2 regions of the Streptomyces coeruleofuscus genome follow, and region 2 is predicted to be linked to the other one. Evidence: riboswitches for the same ligand, from Rfam matches in the RefSeq annotation. Region 2 holds a riboswitch; the other holds the start of a gene.

Region 1 (7,262 bases), on a different contig from region 2:
ACGGCTTCCCGGTGCGCCTGATCGTGCCCCACCTGTACGCCTGGAAGGGCCCCAAGTGGGTGCGGGGCGTGGAGTACATGACCGCCGACCGGCGTGGTTTCTGGGAGGAGCGCGGCTACCACAACGTCGGCGACCCCTGGCGGGAGCAGCGCTACTCGTACCAGGAGGAGCCCGGGGACGGCCCCGGCCTCTGAGGCTTTCAGCAGTCGCGCAGTTTCTTCAGCCGCTCCACGTCCGCCGCGTGCCCTTCCTTGCCGCCCGGCGTTTCGATGATCAGCGGCACACCCTCGGTCGCGGGGTGCGTCATCAGGGCCCGGAACGGGTCCTCGCCGATGTGGCCCACACCGATGTTCTCGTGCCGGTCCTTGTGCGCGCCCACCACGTCCTTGGAGTCGTTGGCGTGGATCAGCTTCAGCCGGCCCTCGCCGACCGTGTCCACCAGCAGGTCCAGCGTCTGGTGCATGCCGCTGGGCCCGGTCAGGTCGTGCCCGGCGGCGAAGACATGGCAGGTGTCCAGGCACACGCCCAGCTTCGGGTGGGCGTCCAGCGCCTCGAAGTACGGGCCGAAGTCCCACGTCCGCGAGCACAGGGAGGCGCCCTGGCCGGCGGTCGACTCCAGCAGCAGATACGGATCGTCGTCGTGGGTCAGCTCGTCGAGCAGTGGCAGCAGATGCTCCCGCACCTGCTTCAGCGCCACGGACCGCTCCCGGCCGCCGGTCGCGCTGCCCGTGTGCACGACCACGCCCAGCGCCCCGATCGCCCGCCCGCGGCGCAGAGAGTGCCGCAGCGACTCCACCGACCGCTCCACGGTCGCCTCGGTGTGCGAGCCGAAGTTGATCAGGTAGGGGGCGTGGACGTACGCCGGGATCGACTCGGCCTCGCACGCGGCGCGGAACGCCTCGTCCTGCTTCGGATTGCCGGCCGGAGTGGCCCAGCCGCGCGGGTTGGCGACGAAGACCTGGACGGTCTCGGCCTTCAGGTCACGGGCGTAGGACAGGCCGACGGAGTGGAGCCCACCGGCCACGGGGACGTGGCCGCCCACGGGATTGCGGGAGGGGCCGGACAGCTGATTGTTCACCCGTTCAGGGTGTCATGCGTCCGGTCCTGTCCCGTCCAGGGGCTCCCCGCCCGCCCCCTCACCTGATCTCGATCGTGATCGTCGAGCCCTTGGGCGCGGTCTCGCCGCCCTTCACGGACTGGTCCTTCACCGTGTCGCCGAACAGGCCTAGCAGGCCGCGGTCCTCCTCGACCTGGAACCCGGCGCTCTCCAGCTCCCGCGTGGCGTCGTCGACACTGGCGCCGACCACGTCCGGGACCTCGATCATCTCGGGCCCCTTGGAGACCGTCAGCGTCACCGTGTCGCCCTCGGCCGCCCGGCCGCCCGGGCTCGGGCTCTGCTCGGCGACCTGGCCCTTGTCGAACTCGGAGGAGGTGACCCGCTCGGCGGCGACCTTCACCTCGAGGCCGGCGTCCTCCAGTTCCGACCGCGCGTCGGCCAGGTCCGAGCCGGTGACGTCGGGGATGTCGATGGGGCTGCCCTTGCTGACGACGAGCGCCACGGCCGTGCCCGCGCGCACCTTCGTGCCGTCCGCCGGTCGTGCGGAGATCACCGAGCCCTTGGGTACGTCCTCGCTGAACTCCCGGGTGACCATGCCCGGCTCCAGCCCGTCCTGCTTCAGCAGGGACCGCGCCTTGTCCAGCCGCTGGCCCTCCAGGGCGGGCACCCGCACGTCCCGGGGGCCGTCGGAGATGGTGACGGACACCGAGTCGTTGCCGCGGATGCGCGTCCCGGCCTTCGGGTCGCTGCTGATGACCGTGCCGCGCTCCACGGTGTCGCTGTAGGCGTGCTCGACCTTGCCGAGCTCCAGCCCCGCGTCCGCCAGCCGGTCCTCGGCCTGCGCCTGGGTCTTCGCCAGCAGCGGGGGCACCTCGGTGAACTGGCCCGAGTTGATGTACCAGATGCCGGTGCCGAGACCGAGCACGAGCAGGACGGCGACGACGATCGCCATCGGGCCGCGCCGGGACCCCGAGCGGCGCCGGGACGGCGGAGGCTGCGGGGACTGGAAGCGGCTGGTGCGGTTGAGCGGGGCCGCGGAGCCCTCCTCGTCCTCGTTGACGGGCAGCGGGCGCGGCGTCGTCAGCGCGCGCGGGATCACGCTCGTACGGTCGTCGGTGTTGTCGTGGTCCGCGGCGAGCGCCTGCGGCGGCACCGCGTCCAGCTGCTCCACGGTCAGCCGGCCGCGGCCGTCACGGACCTGCGCGAGCAGCGCCACCGCGTCGTGCGGGCGGATCTCCGGAGTGCGGGCGGTAGCCGATGCCACCATCTCGTCCAGCTCGTACGCCAGGCCGGGCACGGCGGCCGAGGGCGGCGGGACGTCCTCGTGCAGGTGCTTGTAGAGGATCACGGCCGGGGAGTCGCCGTCGTGTGGCTTGTCGCCGGTCAGCATCTCGTACAGCATCACGCCGCACGCGTACACGTCGACGCGGGGGTCGGCGGTGCCGTTCTCTATCTGCTCGGGGGCGAGGTACGCGACCGTGCCGAGCACGGTGCCGGTGGTGTTCGTCACCGTGTCCACGGCCCGGACGAGCCCGAAGTCGGCGACCTTGACCCGGCCGTCGTCCCCTATCAGGACGTTCTCGGGCTTCATGTCCCGGTGCACGAACCCGGCGCGGTGCGCGGCGCCCAGCGCGGCCAGCACCGGCTCCAGGATGTCCAGGGCGGCGCGCGGCTGAAGGGCCCCGCGCTCGCGCAGCACGTCCCGCAGGGTGCAGCCCGCGACGTACTCCATGGCGAGGTAGACGTAACTGCCGTCGGTGCCCTGGTCGAAGACCTGCACCACGTTCGGGTGGGCCAGCCGGGCGACCGACTTCGCCTCGCGGATGAACCGCTCGACGAACGAGCCGTCGACCGCGAGCGAGGGGTGCATCACCTTGAGCGCGAGGACCCGGTCGAGCCGGGTGTCCACGGCCCGGTAGACCGTGGCCATCCCGCCGACCGCGATCCGCGCGTCGACGCGATACCGGCCGTCGAGCACCTGCCCGACCAAGGGGTCCTGAAGGGTCGTGTCCACGCAGGCGAGTGTACGAGCCATGACTGACAGCTCTCGCGCCCCGGCCATTTTCGGGGCGCGACTGAAGCGGACCTGTGACGTGCGTCAGCCCGCGCCGCTGCGGCGGCCGTCCGGCTAGGGCTGCGGGCAGCCCTAGCCGCACTCAGCTGCGGGCAGTCGTGCCGCTGGGGGCGGCACGGGTGGGCGCAGCGGCACCCCGCTCCGCCGGGCTGCGGACCCACCCGGCCTCAGCGACACCGCCGGGTCACTCAAAAGCAGGCCGCTCCGGATCCAGCACAGCCCTGCCCTCAGCCGGCGAGGACGCCTCCGCGAAATGCCGCCGGGGAATACGCCCGGCGCGATAGGCCAACCTCCCCGCCTCGACCGCGTGCCGCATCGCGTCAGCCATCAGCACCGGCTCCCGAGCCCGCGTCACCGCCGAGGCGAGCATCACACCCGCGCACCCCAGCTCCATCGCCAACGCCGCGTCCGACGCCGTACCGGCCCCCGCGTCCAGAATCACCGGCACGCGCGCGTGCTCGACGATCAGCTGGAAGTTGTGCGGATTGCGGATGCCCAGCCCGGAGCCGATCGGCGAGCCGAGCGGCATGATCGCCGCACAGCCGACGTCCTCCAGCTTCCGCGCGAGCACGGGGTCGTCGTTGGTGTACGGCAGCACCGTGAACCCGTCGTCGACCAGCGTCTCGGCCGCCTCCAGCAGCTCGATCGGATCCGGCAGCAGGGTCCGCTCGTCGGCGATGACCTCCAGCTTGACCAGGTCCGTGCCGAGGGCCTCGCGCGCGAGTCGGGCGGTGAGGACGGCCTCGCCGGCGGTGAAGCAGCCCGCCGTGTTGGGCAGGACGCGAATGCCGAGCTTGTCCAGGACGGACAGCACCGAGCCGTGCACCGAGGCGTTCACCCGGCGCATCGCGACCGTCGTCAGCTCCGTCCCGGACGCGACCAGCGACCGCTCCAGCACATCGAGGCTCGGGGCGCCGCCCGTACCCATGATCAGGCGGGACGTGAAGGACGTACCGGCGAGGACGAACGGATCGTCGGCCATGATCAGCCTCCTTGGACGGCGGTCAGGACTTCCACGCGGTCCCCCTCGGCCAGGGGGGTGGACGGCCACTGCGCGCGCGGGACGACGGTTTCGTTGAGGGCGGCGGCCACGCCGGACGGCGCGGCGGTGAGCGACCTCACGACGGTGTCGAGAGCCGTGCCGGGCCGGACGTCCCGGGGCTCCCCGTTGACGGAGATGTTCATGCGGGCTGCTCCGTGAGTGCGGTGGCGGTGCTGAATCGCTTCGGCGTGAAGGGGCGGGCCTCCTCGGGGAGCTCACCCGTCTCCAGGACGTGCGCCATGGCGTCGCCGGTGACCGGCGTGAGCAGGACGCCGTTGCGGTAGTGCCCGGTGGCCAGCAGTAGTCCCTCCAGTCCGGTCGGGCCGAGCAGCGGCGCGTTGTCGGGGGAGCCGGGCCGCAGTCCGGCCCGGGTCTCGGTGAGCGGCAGCTCGGTGAGGCCCGGGACCAGCTCGTGCGCGTCGCGCAGCAGCTCGTACACGCCGCCCGCCGTCACGGTGGTGTCCCAGCCCAGCTCCTCGCTGGTCGCCCCGACGACCAGCTCGCCGCTCTCGCGCGGCACCAGGTAGACGTGGCTGCCGCGGACGACCGCGCGCACGGTCCGGCTCAGGAACGGCCCGTGCCGCCGGGGCATCGTCAGCCGTACGACCTGCCCCTTCACCGGCCGCACGGGCGGCAGCACGTCCTCCGGGACGCCCGCCAGCCGCCCGCTGAGGCTTCCCCCGGCCAGCACGACCTGCCCGGCGTCCAGCGCCGTGCCGTCGTCCGTGACGACGCCCGTGGCCCGGTCCCGTACGACGGTGAGCCGCTCGGCCCACACCCGGTGGAAGACCACACCGGCCCGCTCGCACGCGACGACCAGCGCCCCGGCCAGCCGCCGCGGGTCGATCTGGTGATCGCCGTCGACCCGCAGCCCGCCGCGCACGCCGGGCGCGAGCATCGGCTCCAGGCGCCGGCACTCCCGCCCCGACAGCCACTGGGACTCCAGGCCCGACTGCTGCTGCAAGGTGTGCAGTTCGCGCAGATGGGCCCGGTCGTCGGCGTCCAGGGCCACGGCGAGCGTGCCGCACCGGCGGTAGCCGAGGTCGTGGCCGGTCTGCTCGGCGAGCTCGGCCGCGAAGTCCGGATAGCGCCGGGCGGAGGCGAGATTCAGACCGAGCAGGGTCTGCTCGCCGTAGTGCAGCTCCGTGACGGCGGCCAGCATCCCGGCCGCCACCTGTGCGGCTCCGCCGCCCGGCTCCGGGTCCACCACGGCCGTGGCGAGCCCGCGCTGCGCGGCCCGCCATGCGGTGACCAGGCCGATGATCCCGCCCCCGATGACGAGGACGTCTGACGTTCGCGTACGCGACATGGGCGTCCAGCCCCTCCCTTCGCCGGCATGACCCGGATCAGGTTCGTACGGTCGGAGGCCGCCAGCCTCCCTCTCAGCCCGGTGCGTCCGGGCTCCCGCGAGTGCCTTACGTTGGCCACCCACCCTAGCCCGATGCCGTACGGCGCAGTAAGGGAGCACCACCGCCATGACCCGATCCCTCGACGGTCTCGTCCTCGCCCCGGTCGCCGACCAGGCACCGGGCCAGGTGGGGACCCGCACCCGGTTCACGTACCACGAGAAGGACGGCGTGGTCTGGGCCGAATACACGGGCGGAGACGTCGTACGCGGACATCTCGTGGGCACCCGGGAGGGCGACAGACTGGACTTCCGCTACGTACAGCTCAAGGAGGACGGAACCACGTCCTCCGGGCACTGCGTGTCGACGGTCGTGGAACTGCCCGACGGGCGGGTGCGGCTGGAGGAGAGCTGGGAGTGGGAGTCCCAGGCGGGCAGCGGGACGAGCGTTGTGGAGCAGGTCACTGCGCATGAGCACTGACTGACAAAATGTCAGTTGTCTATGGTGATCAGGTGAGCGAGCAGACGCAGGAACCAGGTTCGTCCGCGCCGCGGCGCGTGGTCGTGGCGGGCGCGGGCATGGCCGGTGTGCAGACTGCGGTCGCCCTGCGCGAGCAGGGCTTCACCGGCACCGTGAGCCTGATCGGCGCCGAGCCCCACCAGCCCTACGACCGGCCCCCCTTGTCCAAGGCCGTCCTGCTCGGCAAGGCCGAGGGCTCCGCCTTCGACGTCGACTTCGAGGCCCTGGGCATCGAGCTGCGGCTCGGCTGCGAGGTGCGGGGCCTGCGGCCCGGCGACCACGAACTCGACACCGAGGACGGGCCCGTGCCGTACGACGTCCTGGTCGTCGCGACCGGTGCCGAACCGATCCGGCTGCCCGGGGCGGAGGGCGTGCCGGGCGTGCATCTGCTGCGCACGCTGGACGACGCCGCGCGGCTGCGGCCGGTGCTGGCCCGCCGGCAGGACATCGTGGTCGTCGGCGCGGGCTGGATCGGCGCGGAGTTCGCCACGGCCGCGCGCGAGGCGGGCTGCGCGGTGACCGTCGTGGAGGCCGCCGAGCGGCCGCTCACCGGGGCGCTGCCCGCCGAGGTCGCCGCGCCGATGGCCGGCTGGTACGCCGACGCGGGTGCCGTCCTGCGGACGCACGCGCGCGTGGTGCGTGTGGAACCCGGCACGGTGGTTCTCGACGACGGCTCGCGGCTGCCCGCGGGCGCGGTCGTCGTCGGCATCGGCGCCCGTCCCGCCACGGCCTGGCTGTCCGACTCCGGGATCGAGCTGGGCACGCACGGCGAGATCGTGGCCGACCAGCACCTGCGTTCGTCGGCGCCCGACGTGTACGCGGTCGGTGACTGTGCCTCCTTCCCCTCCGGCCGGTACGGCGAGCGCCTGCTGGTGCACCACTGGGACAACGCCCTCCAGGGGCCGCGCACGGTCGCCGTGAACATCGTCGGCCGGGCGTCGGGGGAGACCCCGGCGGTGTACGACCCCGTGCCGTACTTCTGGTCCGAGCAGTTCGGGCGGTTCGTGCAGTACGCCGGTCATCACGCGGCCGCCGACACGACCTTGTGGCGGGGCGACCCGGCCGGACCGGCCTGGACGGTCTGCTGGCTGCGCGGCGACCGGCTGGTCGCCCTGCTGGCGGTGGGACGCCCCCGGGACCTGGCGCAGGGCCGCCGCCTGATCGAGTCGGGCACGCCGATGAATCCGGCGTTGCTGGCGGACCCGGCGAGGCCGTTGAAGGCGG
Region 2 (7,262 bases):
CAGACCGATGGCCTGCGTACCGATGCCGCAGGAACAGTCCAGGACCGCCGCCCGATCTTGACCGATCAGGGCGTCCAGGGCGCCCCCCTGCCGACGGATGCTCGCGTCCCAGTCTGAATAGATCAGGTGGTAGTCGTCAGCAAGGTCGTCGTAGAAGTGCGCCACCGATGTCTCGGGCATGGCCCGAGATTAACTGTGCCGTCGGGCTTTGGAGAGAGGGGCGGCAGGTAGGCCGGCTGTTTCGGGCGGCGCCTCGAAGGAGCGACCAAGTCGGACCTGAGCGGTCCGTCCGGCGCTTACCTCGAAGGTAATCGCGGCGTGCGCAGCGCGCGGCTACGTTCAAGCCGTCGTACCGGAGCGAACGAAGGAAGCGGACGTGCCCGCATATGGCTTTGCCCACCTACGTGATCGCCGTCACCACCCTGACGTCCTTGAGTACTTGGAACGCATCCAAGACACCCTCGACCCATTTGACGGCCGCTTCCTCATCCACGGCCCGCCGACTGAGGTGGTGGAGGGGAGCTGGCCAGGCAGCATGGTGCTGATTGAGTTCCCCGGCCTGGCGGAGGCCCGCGCCTGGTACGCGTCCCCCGCGTACCAGGAGATCCTGCGACTGCGGACCGACCACATCGACGGGGACGTCGTGCTGGTCGAGGGCGTTGGTTCCGGGTACGACCCGCGTGAGCGTGCGGTGAAACTCAGGGCAGAGACGACCGGGGAACGGGCCTAGTGGCTCGGCCCGGAACGCTGGACGGCCTTCGGCGAGGGTTCACATGCTCGGAGTGTGACGGGCAGGAACGAGGCACCTCGGTGATCAACTGAGAGGTCTGTCGTGCAAGTACCACAGGCGTCGCAGTCGTAGCGGGCGACAGTCTCAGGTCACCCAAGTCGATCTGCGACACTGGTACGGCCATGCCTAAGCCCGGAGAACTCACTTTCGTCGCCCCCCGCGGAGCCAAGAAGCCGCCGCGGCATCTCGCCGACCTCACTCCTGCCGAGCGCAAGGAGGCCGTGGTCGCTGTCGGGGAGAAGCCGTTTCGTGCCAAGCAGCTCTCGCAGCACTACTTCGCGCGGTACGCGCACGATCCGGAGCAGTGGACCGATATCCCGGCCGGCTCCCGTGGCCGGCTCCAGGAGGCGTTGCTCCCCGAGTTGATGACCGTCGTGCGGCACCTGTCGACCGACCAGGGCACCACGCGCAAGACGCTGTGGCGGCTGTTCGACGGGACGCTCGTCGAGTCCGTGCTGATGCGCTACCCGGACCGGGTGACCATGTGCATCAGCTCGCAGGCCGGGTGCGGGATGAACTGCCCGTTCTGTGCGACCGGGCAGGCGGGGCTCGACCGGAATCTGTCCACCGCCGAGATCGTGCACCAGATCGTGGACGGTATGCGGGCGCTCAGGGACGGTGAGGTGCCGGGCGGGCCGGCGCGGCTCAGCAACATCGTGTTCATGGGCATGGGTGAGCCGCTCGCCAACTACAACCGGGTCCTCGGCTCCATCCGGCGGCTCACCGACCCCGAGCCCGACGGGCTGGGGCTGTCGCAGCGCGGGATCACCGTCTCGACGGTCGGTCTCGTCCCGGCCATCCACCGGTTCTCCGACGAGGGCCTCAAGTGCCGCCTCGCGATCTCGCTGCACGCCCCCGACGACGAGCTGCGCGACACCCTCGTGCCCGTGAACACGCGGTGGAAGGTCCGGGAGGTGCTGGACGCAGGCTTCGAGTACAGCGCCAAGTCCGGACGCCGGCTGTCCATCGAGTACGCGCTGATCCGGGACATCAACGATCAGGCCTGGCGCGGTGACCGGCTCGGGCGGATGCTCAAGGGCAGGCCCGTGCACGTGAACCTGATCCCGCTCAACCCGACGCCCGGGTCGAAGTGGACGGCTTCCCGGCCGGAGGACGAGAAGGCGTTCGTGGAGGCCATCGCCGCGCACGGTGTGCCGGTGACGATCCGGGACACCCGTGGTCAGGAGATCGACGGGGCGTGTGGTCAGCTCGCGGCGACCGAACGGTAGTCTGACCGGCGTAAGCACAACCGTATTTTCCGACACCTTCATATTCCGACAGGGGAGCGCCACAGCGCTGAGAGTGCGGCACACGGCCGCAGACCCTCCGAACCTGGCCCAGGTCATTCTGGGTAGGGAGATCGGTCATCACTCGAGCTGTTGCGCCCTGCCCGGGAATCCCAGGGATCCCGGGCAGGGCCGCGTCTTCTCCTGGTCCTCCAGGAGGAATCCAGTGAGCAACAACATCAAGCGGCTGACGGCGGTGGCCGTCGGGCTCGGCATGGCCGGCACGCTCGCCGCGTGCGGGTCGTCCGACGGCGGCCAGGGGTCCGGCGACTCCAAGACCGTGACCCTCGTCAGCCACAACTCGTGGGCCGCCTCGAAGGGCGTCATCGCGGCGTTCGAGAAGCAGTCCGGCTACAAGGTGAACGTCCTCGAGGACGGCGACGCCGGGCAGGCCGTGAACAAGGCCATCCTGACCAAGGACAACCCGCAGGGCGACGTCTTCTTCGGCGTCGACAACACGCTGCTGTCCCGCGCACTCGACAATGGCCTGTTCCAGCCGTACGAGGCGAAGGGCTCGGACCGGATCGCGCCGGAGTACCGGGCCGACCAGGACAAGCACCGGGTCACGCCCGTGGACACCGGCGACATCTGCGTCAACTACGACAAGAAGTACTTCGCCGACCACAAGCTCGACCCGCCGCGGAGCTTCGACGACCTGGTCAAGCCCCAGTACAAGAACCTCCTGGTCACCGAGAACGCCTCCACCTCCTCGCCCGGCCTCGGCTTCCTGCTGGGCACCGCCGCCAAGTACGGCGACGGGGGCTGGGAGGGGTACTGGAAGAAGCTCAAGGCCAACGGCGTGAAGGTCGTCGACGGCTGGGAGCAGGCCTACAACGAGGAGTTCTCCGGCTCGGCCGGCGGGAAGAAGGCCAAGGGGGACCGGCCGCTCGTCGTGTCGTACGCCTCCTCGCCGCCCGTCGAGGTCGTCTACACCGACCCGAAGCCCAGCACCGCGCCGACCGGGGTCGCGCAGGGCACCTGCTTCCGGCAGGTCGAGTACGCCGGGCTGCTGAGCAACGCCAAGAACACCAAGGGCGGCAAGGCGTTCCTCGACTTCCTGATCAGCGAGCGGTTCCAGGAGGACATGCCGCTCAACATGTACGTGTACCCGGTGCGTGAGGGCGCCCAGGTGCCGCCGGAGTTCGTGAAGTACGGGCCGCAGGCGAAGGACCCGGAGACCATGGACCCGGCGAAGATCGCCGACCGCCGTGACCAGTGGGTCAAGTCGTGGACCTCGCTCGTACTGAAGTAACGGGACCAACCGAAGCAGCCGTCGGCAGGGACCGGCGCGGGAGCGCGGCGCGGCTCGGGCTCCTCGCCCTGCCCGTCGCGTTCTTCGCGGTCTTCTTCGCCTACCCCGTCGCCGCGATCGTCGCGCGCGGTCTGGAGGTCGACGGCGTCTGGCAGTTCGGGCGGATCGGGGAGGTGCTGGCGCAGTCCGACGTCCGGCACGTCCTGTGGTTCACCACCTGGCAGGCGGTCGTCTCGACGGTGCTCACGCTGCTGGTCGCGCTGCCCGGCGCGTACGTCTTCGCGCGCTTCGACTTCCGCGGCAAGCAGGTCCTGCGGGCGGCGGTGACCGTGCCGTTCGTGCTGCCGACGGTCGTCGTCGGTACGGCCTTCCTGGCGCTGGTCGGGCGGGGCGGGCTGCTCGACGAGCTGTGGGGCGTGCGGCTGGACACCACCGTGTGGGCGATCCTGCTCGCGCACGTCTTCTTCAACTACGCGGTCGTCGTACGGACCGTCGGCGGGCTCTGGGCGCAGCTCGACCCGCGGCAGGAGGAGGCCGCCCGGATGCTCGGCGCGTCGCCGCTGCGGGCCTGGCGGCAGGTCACGCTGCCGGCGCTCGGTCCCGCCGTGGCCGCCGCCGCGCTCATGGTCTTCCTGTTCACCTTCACCTCCTTCGGTGTCGTCCAGATCCTCGGCGGGCCCACCTTCTCGACCCTGGAGGTGGAGATCTACCGGCAGACGTCGGAGATCTTCGACCTGTCCACGGCGGCCGTGCTGACGTTGATCCAGTTCGTCGCGGTGGGCGCGATCCTCGCCCTGCACGCCTGGACCGTACGACGGCGGGAGACCGCGCTGCGGCTGGTGGACCCGTCCGTGACCGCGCGCCGACCGCGCGGCACCGGGCAGTGGGCGCTGCTGGGCGGGGTGCTCGTCACCGCCGTCGTGCTGCTCCTGCTGCCGCTCGCGGTGCTGGTGGAGCGGTCCCTTGACGCGCCCGGCTTCGGCTACTACCGGGCCTTGACCAGGGACGACGGTGGGGTGTTCCTGGTCGCGCCGATCGAGGCGATCGGCAATTCCCTGTCGTACGCCGTCGCCGCCACCCTCATCGCCGTGGTGATCGGGGGGCTCGCATCCGTCGCGCTCACCCGCCGGGACGCCGGGCGGTTCGTGCGCGGCTTCGACGCGCTGCTGATGCTGCCGCTCGGGGTGTCCGCGGTGACCGTGGGCTTCGGGTTCCTGATCGCCCTGGACGAGCCGCCGCTGGATCTGAGGTCCTCGTGGATCCTGGTGCCGCTCGCGCAGGCACTGGTCGGTGTGCCGTTCGTCGTGCGGACGATGCTGCCCGTCCTGCGGGCGGTGGACGTGCGGCTGCGGGAGGCGGCCTCGGTGCTGGGGGCCTCGCCCTGGCGGGTGTGGCGTGAGGTGGACCTGCCGATGGTGCGGCGGGCGCTGCTGATCGCGGCCGGGTTCGCCTTCGCGGTGTCGCTCGGGGAGTTCGGGGCGACGGTGTTCATCGCGCGGCCCGACAACCCGACGCTGCCGGTGGCCGTGGCGCGGCTGCTGGGGCGGCCCGGGGAGCTCAACTACGGTCAGGCGATGGCCCTTTCAACGATTCTGATGGTGGTGTGCGCCGTGGCCCTGCTGGTGCTGGAGAGGCTTCGCACCGACCGGAGCGGGGAGTTCTGATGCTGCTGGCCCTGGAAGGCGCGACGGTCCGTTTCGGCGGGCGTGCCGTGCTGGACGCCGTCGATCTGGAGGTCGCCGAGCACGAGGTCGTGTGCGTGCTCGGACCCAGCGGCAGCGGCAAGTCGACGCTGCTGCGGGCGGTGGCGGGGCTGCAACCGCTCGACTCCGGGCGGGTGTCGCTCGACGGACGCGACCAGGCGGGCGTGCCCGCGCACCGGCGCGGGGTCGGGCTGATGTTCCAGGACCACCAGCTGTTCCCGCAGCGGGACGTGGGGGGCAACGTCGCCTTCGGACTGCGCATGCACGGGGCGTCGAAGCGGCAACAGGCTGAGCGCGTACAGGAGTTGCTGGACCTGGTCGGCCTGCCGGGCGCGTCCCGCCGGGCCGTCGCGGCGCTGTCCGGCGGGGAGCAGCAGCGGGTGGCGCTGGCCCGTGCTCTGGCGCCGAGCCCCCGGCTGCTGATGCTGGACGAGCCGCTGGGGCAGCTCGACCGGTCGCTCAGGGAGCGGCTGGTCGTCGAACTGAAGGAACTCTTCGGCCGTTTGGGCACGACGGTGCTCGCCGTGACGCACGACCAGGGGGAGGCCTTCGCGCTGGCCGACCGGGTCGTGGTGATGCGGGACGGGCGGATCGCCCAGTCCGGTACGCCTCTTGAGGTGTGGCAGCGGCCGGCCGACGCGTTCGTGGCCCGCTTCCTCGGCTTCGAGAACGTCGTCGAGGCGACGGTCGGGGCGGAGGCCGCGGACACGCCGTGGGGCAAGGTGCCGGTGCCGGAGGACGCCCCGCAGGGCACGCGGACCCTGCTCGTGCGGCCCGCCGGTGTGCGCCTGGTGCCCGCCGGCGCGGGCCTGCGCTGCACGGTGACCGCGCGCACCTTCAAGGGCACCCATGTCGCCGTCCACCTCCAGCCGGAGGACGGCCCGCGCCTGGAGGCGGCGTGCGCGCTGCGGGCGGCACCGGAGACCGGGGACGAGGTCGGGGCGGAGTTCGACGCTGCCGAAATCGTGGTGCTGGGCTGATCGGCTGCCGCCTAGGGTGCGGGGCATGACGTTACTCGCACACGAACGCTACTGCGACGAAATCGCCCACCAGGTCGGCCTGTTGAGGTCCGTGGTCACGTCCGGCGCCGATCTGTCCGGCACGGTGCCGACCTGTCCGGACTGGTCGCTGGAGGACCTGGTCCGGCACACGGGCGGCGCCCTGCGCTGGGTGGAGTTCATCGTGCGGACCCGGGCCGAGGAGGAGGTGCCCGAGGAGCGGGTGCCTGGCCTCGCCGGACCCGGAACCCGGGGTGACGCCGCCGTACTGGACGCATGGCTGACGGAGAGCGGCGAGCAGGTCGTCGCGGCGCTGCGGGAGGCCGGGCCGGACACGAAGGTGTGGAGCTGGGCGGGGATCCTCAACTCCGGGTTCTGGGCCCGCCGGATGACACACGAGATCACCGTGCACCGCGCGGACGCCACGCTCGCCGCCGGACTGCCCTACGAGGTCGCGCCCGACGTCGCCGCCGACGCGATCGACGAATGGCTCCAGATCGTCGAGTTCGTCCAGCGGACGGCACCGCACGACGCGGCGCGGGAACTGCGCGGCCCGGGCCGCAGCATCCACCTGCACGCCACCGACACAGGGCCGGGCCTGAACGCCGAGTGGCTCATCGAGCTCACCGAGGACGGTGTCGCCTGGCGCCGCGGCCACGAGAAGGCCACCGTCGCCCTGCGCGGTCCGCTCACCCCCGTCCTGCTCGCCTTCTACCGCCGGCTGCCGCTGGACGCCCCGGAGTTGGAGGTGCTGGGGGAGCGGGAACTGCTGGAGTTCTGGCTGGAGCGGGCGACCTTCGGTTAGGGCCGGGAACAGGCGATGGCCCGCCCCCGCGAAGGGTACGGGCCACCACCGGGCGCTGATGCGCGGGCGTCAGCTGTCGCTGTTGCTCGCCCCGCGACGGCGCATGCCGAAGAACACAGCGCCGCCACCGACGACGACCAGGGCCGCCGCGATGCCGGCGATGATGCCGGTGTTGGAGTCGGCACCGGTCTCGGCGAGGTTGGAGTCACCGGCCGCCGGCGCGGGCGCGTTGCCCGCCGGCGTGGTGCTCTCGCTCTCCGACGGCGCCGGAGCCGGGGTGTCGGCCGGGGTGTCGGTCTCCTCGGCAGGCTTCGACGGGGAGGCCGACGGGGTCGGCGTGGCCGGCTCGGTAGCCGGCGGCTTCTCCTCTTCCTTCTTGCAGGCCGTGGCCGGGGTGACGAGGTTCGGCTTGATGTCCTCGTCGACGT

Evidence for each region. Region 2 has a riboswitch for thiamine pyrophosphate ahead of ABFX81_RS34090 (thiamine ABC transporter substrate-binding protein). Riboswitches for the same ligand answer to the same signal wherever they lie in the genome.
Region 1: linked by a shared signal. The riboswitch ahead of thiO (glycine oxidase ThiO) and the one ahead of ABFX81_RS34090 (thiamine ABC transporter substrate-binding protein) in region 2 are both predicted to bind thiamine pyrophosphate.

What each region holds. Positions count from the first base shown of each region.
Region 1 covers NZ_BAAASE010000007.1:46,145-53,406, forward strand. The annotation lists gene ABFX81_RS26515 (molybdopterin-dependent oxidoreductase) at 1-194, shown strand, start outside; gene ABFX81_RS26520 (deoxyribonuclease IV) at 200-1,078, opposite strand; gene pknB (Stk1 family PASTA domain-containing Ser/Thr kinase) at 1,137-3,071, opposite strand; gene ABFX81_RS26530 (thiazole synthase) at 3,316-4,113, opposite strand; gene thiS (sulfur carrier protein ThiS) at 4,116-4,316, opposite strand; gene thiO (glycine oxidase ThiO) at 4,313-5,482, opposite strand; TPP riboswitch at 5,480-5,591, opposite strand; gene ABFX81_RS26545 (avidin-fold protein) at 5,649-5,999, shown strand; gene ABFX81_RS26550 (FAD-dependent oxidoreductase) at 6,032-7,262, shown strand, end outside.
Region 2 covers NZ_BAAASE010000011.1:99,909-107,170, reverse strand. The annotation lists gene ABFX81_RS34105 (methyltransferase domain-containing protein) at 1-180, opposite strand, end outside; gene ABFX81_RS34100 (DUF1330 domain-containing protein) at 377-730, shown strand; gene rlmN (dual-specificity RNA methyltransferase RlmN) at 913-2,019, shown strand; TPP riboswitch at 2,060-2,166, shown strand; gene ABFX81_RS34090 (thiamine ABC transporter substrate-binding protein) at 2,291-3,328, shown strand; gene ABFX81_RS34085 (ABC transporter permease subunit) at 3,304-4,992, shown strand; gene ABFX81_RS34080 (ATP-binding cassette domain-containing protein) at 4,992-6,011, shown strand; gene ABFX81_RS34075 (maleylpyruvate isomerase N-terminal domain-containing protein) at 6,037-6,834, shown strand; gene ABFX81_RS34070 (LAETG motif-containing sortase-dependent surface protein) at 6,904-7,262, opposite strand, start outside.